2 regions of the Streptomyces sichuanensis genome follow, and region 2 is predicted to be linked to the other one. Evidence: riboswitches for the same ligand, from Rfam matches in the RefSeq annotation. Region 2 holds a riboswitch; the other holds the start of a gene.
What was found. A riboswitch is a leader RNA that binds a small molecule or an ion and turns the genes downstream of it on or off. The one in region 2 is predicted to bind glycine.
Positions count from the first base shown of each region.

Region 1: linked by a shared signal. The riboswitch ahead of gcvT (glycine cleavage system aminomethyltransferase GcvT) and the one ahead of gcvP (aminomethyl-transferring glycine dehydrogenase) in region 2 are both predicted to bind glycine.

Region 1 covers NZ_JAIXMK010000061.1:46,038-51,339, forward strand. Annotated here, with positions in the region: gene LE181_RS18705 (enhanced serine sensitivity protein SseB C-terminal domain-containing protein) at 337-1,131, opposite strand; gene LE181_RS18710 (enhanced serine sensitivity protein SseB) at 1,204-1,986, opposite strand; gene LE181_RS18715 (AAA family ATPase) at 2,222-2,935, opposite strand; glycine riboswitch at 3,020-3,116, shown strand; gene gcvT (glycine cleavage system aminomethyltransferase GcvT) at 3,263-4,378, shown strand; gene gcvH (glycine cleavage system protein GcvH) at 4,467-4,847, shown strand; gene glyA (serine hydroxymethyltransferase) at 4,882-5,302, shown strand, end outside.
Region 2 covers NZ_JAIXMK010000026.1:84,819-90,120, reverse strand. Annotated here, with positions in the region: gene LE181_RS11125 (MerR family transcriptional regulator) at 169-816, shown strand; gene LE181_RS11120 (DNA polymerase IV) at 907-2,349, shown strand; gene LE181_RS11115 (PRC-barrel domain-containing protein) at 2,253-2,642, opposite strand; glycine riboswitch at 2,768-2,893, shown strand; gene gcvP (aminomethyl-transferring glycine dehydrogenase) at 3,083-5,302, shown strand, end outside.

The DNA of each region.
Region 1 (5,302 bases), on a different contig from region 2:
GCCGCGCGCGGAACGCGGCTGGTTCACATCAGGTGCGAGTGGTGCGAAGGTGCGGGACGTGCACACGGAGCAGGTGCGAAGGTGCGGGACGAACACGCGGAGCAGGTCGTACGGCGGAGCGGTGGTACGCGCGGGAACGGGCGTACGGCGGAGCGGCGGTACGGCGGAGCGAGTCGTGCGCAGGGGCCTCGGCCCTTGTTGGCGGGAGTCTTCAACGCCCCTGCGATCACCCGCCAGACCTCATGCGCAAAGGATGCGCAACCGTGATGTGCGTAGGAGGCTTCCGTTATACGGACATACGGGTGCGGCGAGCGGGGCGGTGCGACGGCGTACGGGTCAGTACGTCCCCGCCTGCCACCCCTGTTGCGGCGGGTAGCCGTAGCCGGCGGCCGGCGCGGGGGCGGCCGGTCCGCCGTAGGCGTCGCGGTCGAAGAACGGCCGGGCGTTGGCCCGCATCCACATCGCCACGGGGTCGTACTCGTCCGCCAGGGTCACCGTCGAGACCGGGAGCCCCTCCGGGACCACGCCGACGGACTGCTGCATCATCAGCCGCACCGATTCCACGGCCGCGGCGGAGGTGTCGTACAGGTCGAGCCCGATGGCCAGGTACGGCGTGCCCAGGGCGGGCTGCACCCAGACGCGGCGCAGGGCGCGGACGGCGGGCGTGCGGTGGGCGTTCTGCCCCAGCAGGGCGTAGAACTGCGGAATGTCCACGGCCGGTTCGCTGAGCCGCAGCGGGCCGGCGGGCAGCCGGTCCAGGCCGGCGGTGATCCGGCGCAGGTCGGCCCAGGGGATGCCGACGCCGCCGCCGGGGGCGTGCGGGTTGAGCCACAGGCCCCAGCGGTCGGGGTAGAGCGAGGCGGCGATGTCCCGGCCGGAGACCACCTCGTGGGCGCGGTTCCAGCCGCTGGCGGCGAGCTCCTGGGCGGAGGTCACACAGGGGGCGTAGCCGAGGCCGTCGACCTCCATGTTGCCGTACTGGGCGTCGGGCGAGCCGGCCTGACCGTGCCACAGCAGCATCCAGACCCGGCCCTCGGCGAGGGCGCCCAACAGTGCCTCGTACGTGTCGTACCGGCCGGGCGCCACCTGGCGCAGCACCTGCTCCACGCCGCTCTCCGCGCCCGCGCTCACCTGGGTCCGCCTCTTCTCTTGGCCGTCTGTTCCCACCAGCTTACGAGCCCGCGGCGGCGGGCATGAGAGCTGTCACAGGTCACGGTCGTAGAACGGACGCACGCGGTCGCGCGTCCAGTCGCCGACGGGGTCGTGCGCGACGTCGAGGAAGACCATCTGGACGGGCCAGGCCACGGGCTCCGCGGCGAGCGCCCGGCCGAGGGCCTCCACGGCCGCGGCGCGGCTCGGCGGGTCGGGCAGGTCCAGCTCCACGCCGATGAACAGCGCCGGGGCGCCGCCCTCCACGCTGGCCAGGGTGCGGCGCGCGGTCCGTACGACGCCGGCGGCCGCGAACTCCCGGCCGGCGGCGGCCAGGAAGGCGGTCGGGTCCTCCTGCCAGTCCGGCTCGAACAGGCGCACCCGGCCGCCGGTGGCGTCGCCGTCCAGGACCGTGCGGCCGGCCCGGCACAGCTCGGCGACGGCGGGCGGCGGCAGGGGCACGGCGACCTCGCCGTCCGGGTTGACCGCGATGCCCACCTGTGGGGGCAGGCCGCGGGCGAACTCCACGGCGGGGGCCACGGCGAAGGGCATCCGGTCCCCGGCGACGCGCAGGAACTGCTCGTGGGAGCTGAACACCGGCACGTAGGCGGCGCCGTCCAGCTCCAGGGTGGGCAGGTCGAGGTCGGGGCTGTCGTTGCCGCCGCCGGCCGGCAGCGGGATCCACAGGCTGCTGCGGCCGAGCACCTCCACGATGCGGGCGCCGGAGCCGGGCACGCCGACGGACGCGGCGAGCACCTCTTCGAGCTCGTTGACGGGCCACGCCGTGGCCGCACCGCCCCGGCCCGGGCCCCATCCGTATTCCTCGGCCACGTTCACCTGTCCCCATGCCGACCGATCACCACGCAACCCGCACCTTAACGGCTGGGTCCCCTCCCCGTCGGGGGCAGGTCCAGGGCATGTCCGATGGGCCGGCACAGACCCCACGACGCCTGGCACGGCACCTCGCCGCGTTGTCGCATCACCCGAGTACGCCCAGTACGCGGGAGATGCTCCGCCTTGCGATCCACCGCACCAGACGCCGCGGGGCCGGCACCGACCCATCGGACACGCCCTAGCCGAAGGCGATGGTGTGCAGGGCGTCGGCGGCGGGGCGGTCGAGGAGGGTGGCGGAGGCGGCGCCCGGGGGGACGCGGCCGGCGGCGGTGGCCGCCAGCAGGCGGGTCATCGCGCGGCGGTGGCGGGCGAAGGCGTGGCGGGAGACGGTGCGGCCCCGGGCGGCCTGGCCGGCGAGCGCGGTGTGCGGCTCGACGGCGAGCAGCAGCACGTGGACGGAGCCGCCGCGGCGCCGGGCGTCGTGCGCGAGCCAGGCGCGCACCCAGCCGTTCTCGCCGCAGTCGTGCACCACGACGCTGGCGTCCGAGCGCAGCGCGCGCCGCAGGGCGGCGTAGTGGGCCAGGCGCACGAGCGGGCGGTAGAGCGCGTAGGGCACCCAGGGCGGAGTGTGGCGTTCGATGCGGTCGCGGGAGTCCTGGGAGTCCACGCGGTGGACGGTGGTGCCTCTCCCGTCGGCCGCGGCGACGGCCCGCCGGATCAGCGTGGACTTGCCGCTGCCGGGCAGCCCGGAGACGACGAGCAGATCACCGAGCGGGTACCGCAGCTCGGTGCGGCCGGCCCCCCGCAGGTCCAGCACGCCGCTCCGCGGCCGGGCCGCGGCGGGCGCCGGCACTTCCCCCTGGACGTCCGTCGGCACCGTGATCGCCTTCCCTCCCCCGTCCGTCGACTGCCCCCTACCCACGGAATGCAAAGGAAAGGTAATCCAATTCATGGGGCGGTGGGCAGTCCGTCGCACGCTCGTACGTGCAATGATGTGCGCGCCAACGGCATGTCTATCAACTGCATACCGGCCGCTCGAATCCGCGCGGGAGAGTCCTGGTGCCTTCGGCACCGGGCGCCGAAGGAGCAAGTTCCTCCCTTGAATCTCTCAGGCCCCGTACCGCGCGGGTGAGGCAGATCTGAAAAGCGGGCACCGTTTCGTGCGGCGGCCCCACCCAAGGTGCAAGCCGGGAACCCCTGCGGGGTCTCCCGGTGAACCTCTCAGGTTCCGATGACAGATGGGGAGGCCGACCTCCGACTCGTGTCCGGGAGCCTGACCATGACCGAAGCCCCCCGCCATACCGCACTCGACGCCCTGCACCGCTCGCTGGGCGCGACCATGACCGACTTCGCGGGCTGGGACATGCCCCTGCGGTACGGGAGCGAGCGCGACGAACACGTCGCCGTGCGCACCCGTGCCGGTCTCTTCGACCTCTCCCACATGGGAGAGATCACCCTTACGGGCCCGCAGGCCGGGCAGGCCCTGGATCACGCCCTGGTGGGCAACCTCTCGGCGCTGGCCGTCGGCCGCGCCCGCTACACCATGATCTGCAACGCCGAGGGCGGCATCCTCGACGACCTGATCGTCTACCGCCTGGGCGAGCAGGAGTACATGGTCGTCGCCAACGCCTCCAACGCGCAGGTGGTGCTGGACGCGCTGACCGAGCGCGCCGCCGGCTTCGACACCGAGGTCCGCGACGACCGCGAGAACTACGCGCTGATCGCCGTGCAGGGCCCGGCCTCCCCCGCCATCCTGAAGTCCGTCACCGACGCGGACCTGGACGGCCTGAAGTACTACGCGGGCCTGCCGGGCACCGTCGCGGGCGTGCCCGCGCTGATCGCCCGCACCGGCTACACCGGCGAGGACGGCTTCGAGCTGTTCGTCGCCCCCGGCGACGCCGAGAAGCTGTGGCAGGCGCTGACCGAGGCGGGCGCGGACGCCGGCCTGGTGCCCTGTGGGCTCTCCTGCCGCGACACGCTGCGCCTGGAGGCGGGCATGCCGCTGTACGGGCACGAGCTGACGACCGCGACGACGCCGTTCGACGCGGGTCTGGGCCGGGTCGTGAAGTTCGACAAGGCCGGCGACTTCGTGGGCCGCGAGGCCCTGGCCGCCGCGGCCGAGCGCGCCGAGACGGCCCCGCCGCGCAAGCTGGTCGGCCTGATCGCCACCGGCCGCCGCGTGCCGCGCGCCGGCTACCCGGTCACCGTCGCCGGCGAGGTCGTCGGCGAGGTCACCTCGGGCGCCCCCTCCCCCACCCTCGGCAAGCCGATCGCGATCGCCTACGTCGACGCGGCGCACGCCGCACCGGGCACGGAGGGTGTATCGGTGGACATCCGCGGCAGCCACGAGCCGTACGAGGTCGTCGCCCTGCCCTTCTACAAGCGGGACCGCTGAGCGGATCGGGAAGATCCCTGAGACTCCCTCATCCCACCTGTCAAGACCCCTTGCACAAGCACTCACGCGCGTACAGGAGAATCTAGCCATGAGCAACCCCCAGCAGCTGCGTTACTCCAAGGAGCACGAGTGGCTGTCGGCCACCGACGCGGACGGCGTGGCGACCGTCGGCATCACCGAGTTCGCGGCCAACGCGCTCGGTGACGTCGTCTACGCCCAGCTCCCGGCCGTCGGTGACACGGTCACCGCGGGCGAGACCTGTGGTGAGCTGGAGTCGACCAAGTCGGTCAGCGACCTCTACGCCCCCGTCACGGGCGAGGTCGTCGAGGCCAACCAGGACGTCGTGGCCGACCCCTCGCTGGTGAATACCGCCCCCTTCGAGGGCGGCTGGCTGTTCAAGGTGAAGATCACGGACGAGCCGGCGGACCTGCTGACCGCCGACGAGTACACGGCCTTCTCCGCAGGCTGACCCCGCCCGTCCCCTCCCTGCCCAGGAAGAACTCATGTCGCTTCTCAACAGCTCCCTCCATGAGCTCGACCCCGACGTCGCCGCCGCTGTCGACGCCGAACTCCACCGCCAGCAGTCCACCCTCGAAATGATCGCGTCGGAGAACTTCGCTCCGGTCGCGGTCATGGAGGCCCAGGGCTCGGTCCTCACCAACAAGTACGCCGAGGGCTACCCGGGCCGCCGCTACTACGGCGGTTGCGAGCACGTCGACGTCGTCGAGCAGATCGCGATCGACCGCATCAAGGCGCTCTTCGGCGCCGAGCACGCCAACGTGCAGCCGCACTCCGGCGCGCAGGCCAATGCGGCCGCGATGTTCGCCCTGCTCAGCCCCGGCGACACCATCCTGGGTCTGAACCTCGCCCACGGCGGGCACCTGACCCACGGCATGAAGATCAACTTCTCCGGCAAGCTCTACA
Region 2 (5,302 bases):
CGTGCCACGGGGGCGCCCGGGGGGCCATTCGAGTAGCCTTTCCCGCTACCTGGACACGTAAAACCACTCTCAGGGTGATTATCACTCGGCGTGCCGAGTGTGGCGATCGTTGACGCACCCCGAGCGACTGCCTACCGTCGAGAAGGCAGGTCAAGGACGGAGGTCGGCGTGAGAAGCACGGGCGACGGTACGGCGGTTGGCGGTCCGTATCCGCTGCATGGGGGAGCGGTCGAACCAGTGCCCCGCTATTCCGCTACGGCGGCGGTCACCACTCCGCGGGGGAGCGATTCCGACGGTCCCGACGGCTCCGGCTCCCGGGGCTCGGACGGCATCGGATACCGGGGGCCGACGGCATGCGCGGCGGCGGGCATCACTTACCGGCAGCTGGACTACTGGGCGCGCACGGGCCTCGTGGAGCCCAGCGTCCGGCCCGCGTACGGCTCGGGCAGCCAGCGGCTCTACAGCTTCCGGGACGTCGTCGTCCTGAAGATCGTCAAGCGGCTGCTGGACACCGGGGTCTCCCTGCAGAACATCCGCACGGCCGTGCAGCACCTGAGCACGCGCGGCATGGCCGACCTGGCGCAGATGACGCTCATGAGCGACGGCGCCACGGTCTACGAGTGCACGTCGCCCGACGAGGTCGTCGACCTCCTCCAGGGCGGACAGGGCGTCTTCGGGATCGCGGTCGGCGTCGTCTGGCGCGACGTCGAGAGCGCCCTGGCGCAGCTGCACGGCGAGCGCGTGGACACCGGTGAGACGCTCATCGGCCACAACCCCGCCGACGAGCTCGCGCGGCGCCGCAACCGCGCCGGCTGACCCCGCGCCCCCTCCGGCAGCACCGCGCCGGGCGGGGCGCTCCATCGCTGGTCAGTGCGATTGTCAGTGGTGTGCGGCAGCATCTGTCGTGTGAGAGGTGCACCGACGATTCTGCATCTGGACATGGACGCCTTCTACGCTTCGGTGGAGCAGGCGGCCAAGCCCAGCCTGCGCGGGAAGCCCGTGGTGGTCGGCGGGGTCGGCCCGCGGGGCGTCGTGGCCACGGCCTCGTACGAGGCGCGCGTCTTCGGCGTCCACTCCGCCATGGCGACCGCCCAGGCCCGGCGGCTGTGCCCCAACGCCGCCTACCTCACCCCCCGGTTCAGCCTGTACCAGCAGATCAGCCAGGTGGTCATGGGGCTGCTGGGGCAGCTGTCGCCGCTGGTGGAGCCCCTGAGCCTCGACGAGGCGTTCGTCGACCTCGAAGCGGGTGGCGTCGAGCCCTCGTCGGCGGCCGTCAGGGCCGTGGGGGAGCGGCTGCGGCGGGACATCACGGCGGTCACGGGGCTCACGGCCTCGGTGGGGCTGGCGGGCTCCAAGATGCTCGCCAAGATCGCTTCGGAGGGCGCCAAGCCCGACGGTCTCCTGCTCATCGAGCCCGGCACCGAGCTGGACCTGCTCGGCCCGATGTCGGTGCGCGCCATCCCCGGCGTCGGCCCCGCCACCGCCGAGACCCTGCGCCGGGCCGGGATCACCACCGTGGCGGAGACGGCCGGCGCCGGCGAGGACGAGCTGGTGCGGCTGCTCGGCAGGGCCCACGGCGCGGGCCTGTACGCGCTGGCCACCGGCCACGACGACCGCCCCGTCGTCGCCGAGCGCGACGCCAAGTCCGTCTCGGTCGAGGACACCTTCGCCGAGGACGTCACCGACCGCACCCGCGTCCAGCTGGAGCTCGCCCGCCTCGCCGACCGGTGCGTCCAGCGGCTGCGCGGCGCCGGGCGCTCCGGGCGCACGGTCGTCATCAAGGTCCGGCGCTACGACTTCTCGACGCTGACCCGCTCCGAGACGCTGCGCGGGCCCACGGACGACCCGGCGGTCGTCCGCGAGGCGGCCGCCCGGCTGCTCGACGGCGTCGACACCACCGCAGGCGTGAGGCTGCTCGGCGTGGGTGTCTCCGGCCTCGCCGACTACACCCAGGAGGACCTCTTCGCCCAGGCGGCCGGCGAGGCCGCACAGGGCACCGGGAGCGAGCTGCAGGAGGCCGCCGAGCCGCAGGAGCCGGCCGGCGCCGCCGGGCAGCCCCGGCGGTGGCTGCCCGGGGCGGACGTCCTGCACGCCGAGTACGGGGCGGGCTGGGTCCAGGGCAGCGGCGTCGGCCGGGTCACCGTCCGCTTCGAGCAGCCCTGGTCCGCGCCCGGCCGGGTCCGCACGTTCAGCGTCGACGACCCCGACCTCACCCCGGGCGAGCCCCTGCCGCTCGTGCGCGACGAAGCCGCTCAGCCCCCGGCCTTACCGGGCTCCTTCGCCGACGGCGGGGCGGGCGTTCCCGGCGGTGAGCCGGTGGCGTCCGGTGCCGGGAGGGCGAGCCCGTAGTGGTGGTAGAGCTGCATCTCCTGCTCGGGCGAGAGGTGCCGGCCCACCCCGAAGCCCGGCGCCTGCCGGATCAACGACCGCTCGTAGGGGATGCGCAGCACGTCGTCCTCCACGCGGCTCGGCTCCAGCGGCACGAAGGCGTCCCGGCCGAAGAGGCCGGTGCGCACGGCCGCCCACTCCGGTTCCCCGGTCACGTCGTCGAGGTACACCTCGTCCACGGTGCCGATCTTGATGCCGTTGCGGTCGAGGGCCTTGCGGCCGATCAGGCTCCGGGGATCGATGTCGGTCTGCACGTTTCCTCCCGTGGGTCGTCCTGGTCGCCCGAGCCGCCCCGGGAACCACGAAAGTGCACAAACCGGGAACCGGCCACTCGGGAGATCCGCCCGGAAAGGCACGCTGGTAGGCTGGCGATTGGCCGCAGACCCGTGCGGGAGAGTCCTCCACCAAGACCCAGTCCGGACACCGGACGCAGGGCCCTGGCGGGAGGCGCCGAAGGAGCAAATCCTCCCCGGAATCTCTCAGGCACATGTACCGCACAGGCGAGGTCACTCTGGAAAGCAGGGCGGGCCCCGGTCAGGCACGAACGCCGAGCCCTTCCTCACCGACGGTGAAAGCCGGGCCGTAGTGCGTGGCCCGGTGAAGCTCTCAGGTTGAGATGACAGAGGGGGAGGCCGTCCGGGTACCCGCGCCGTGGTACCCCTCGCAGGTCGTGACGACCAGGAGGCCCCCGCAGATGTCAGCCCACCGCAGCTCCCTTTCCGACCTGGAACGTGGCACGCCCTTCGAGGCCCGCCACATCGGCCCCGACGGCGAGGCCCAGGCGAAGATGCTCGCCCAGGTCGGCTTCGGCTCGCTCGACGAACTCACCGCCGCCGCCGTGCCGGCCGTGATCAGCAGCACCGAGGCCCTGGCCCTGCCCGACGCCCGCACCGAGGCCGAGGTCCTCGCCGAGCTGCGCACCCTCGCAGACCGCAACCAGGTCCTCGCCCCCATGATCGGCCTCGGCTACCACGGCACGTTCACCCCGCCGGTGATCCTGCGCAACGTCATGGAGAACCCCGCCTGGTACACGGCCTACACGCCGTACCAGCCCGAGATCTCCCAGGGCCGGCTGGAGGCGCTCCTCAACTTCCAGACCGTCGTCGCCGAGCTGACCGGACTGCCGACCTCCGGCGCCTCCCTCCTCGACGAGGGCACCGCGGCGGCCGAGGCGATGTCGCTCTCCCGCCGCGTCGGCAAGGTCAAGAACGGCGTCTTCCTCGTCGACGCCGACGCCCTGCCGCAGACGGTAGCCGTCATACAGACGCGGGCCGAGCCCACCGGCGTCGAGGTCGTCGTCGCCGACCTCTCCGCGGGCATCCCCGCCGACATCGCCGAGCGCGGCGTCTTCGGCGTCCTGCTGCAGTACCCCGGCGCCTCCGGCGCCGTGCGTGACCTGCGCCCGGTCATCGAGCAGGCCCACGGCCTCGGCGCGATCGTCACCGTCGCCGCCGACCTGCTCGCCCTGACGCTGCTCACCCCGCCCGGCGAGCTCGGCGCCGACATCGCCGTCGGCACCAGCCAGCGCTTCGGCGTCCCCATGGGCTTCGGCGGCCCGCACGCCGGCTACATGGCCGTCCGCGACCAGTACGCCCGCAGCCTCCCCGGCCGCCTCGTCGGCGTCTCCGTCGACGCCGACGGCAACAAGGCGTACCGCCTCGCCCTGCAGACCCGCGAGCAGCACATCCGCCGCGAGAAGGCCACCAGCAACATCTGCACCGCGCAGGTGCTCCTCGCCGTCATGGCCGGCATGTACGCCGTCTACCACGGCCCCGAGGGCCTCGCCGCGATCGCCCGCCGCACCCACCGCTACGCCACCCTCCTCGCCGAGGGCCTGCGCGGCGCCGGAGTCGAGATCGTCCACGGCGCGTACTTCGACACCCTCACCGCGCGCGTCCCCGGCCGCGCCGCCGAGGTCGTCGCCGCCGCCCGCGAGCTGGGCGTCAACCTGCGGCTGACCGACGCCGACCACGTCGGCATCGCCTGCGACGAGACCACCACCCGGGCCCAGGTGGCGTCGGTGTGGTCGGCCTTCGGCGCCGAGGCCGACATCGAGGCGCTCGACGCGGTGGTCGAGGACGCCCTCCCCGAGGGCCTGCTGCGCTCCGGCGAGTACCTCACGCACCCGGTCTTCCACCAGCACCGCTCCGAGACCGCCATGCTGCGCTACCTGCGCCGCCTCGCCGACCGGGACTACGCGCTGGACCGCGGCATGATCCCCCTCGGCTCCTGCACCATGAAGCTCAACGCCACCACCGAGATGGAGCCGGTCACCTGGCCCGAGTTCGGCGCGCTGCACCCCTTCGCGCCGGTCGAGCAGGCCGCGGGCTACCGCACGCTCATCACGGAGCTGGAGGAGCGCCTCGCCGAGGTCACCGGGTACGACAAGGTCTCCCTCCAGCCGAACGCCGGCTCGCAGGGCGAGCTCGCGGGCCTGCTGGCCGTCCGCGCCTACCACCGCGCCAACGGCGACGACCAGCGCACCGTCTGCCTCATCCCGTCCTCCGCGCACGGCACCAACGCCGCCAGCGCCGTGATGGCCGGCATGAAGGTCGTCGTGGTCAAGACCGCGGACGACGGCGAGGTCGACGCCGACGACCTGCGCGCCAAGATCGAGCAGTACCGCGACGAGCTGTCCGTGCTGATGATCACCTACCCGTCGACGCACGGCGTCTTCGAGGAGCACGTCGCCGACATCTGCGCGGCCGTCCACGAGGCCGGCGGTCAGGTCTACGTCGACGGCGCGAACCTCAACGCGCTGGTGGGCGTGGCCAAGCCGGGCCACTTCGGCGGCGACGTCTCGCACCTGAACCTGCACAAGACCTTCTGCATCCCGCACGGCGGCGGTGGCCCCGGCGTCGGCCCGGTCGCCGTCCGCGCCCACCTCGCCCCGTACCTGCCCAACCACCCGCTG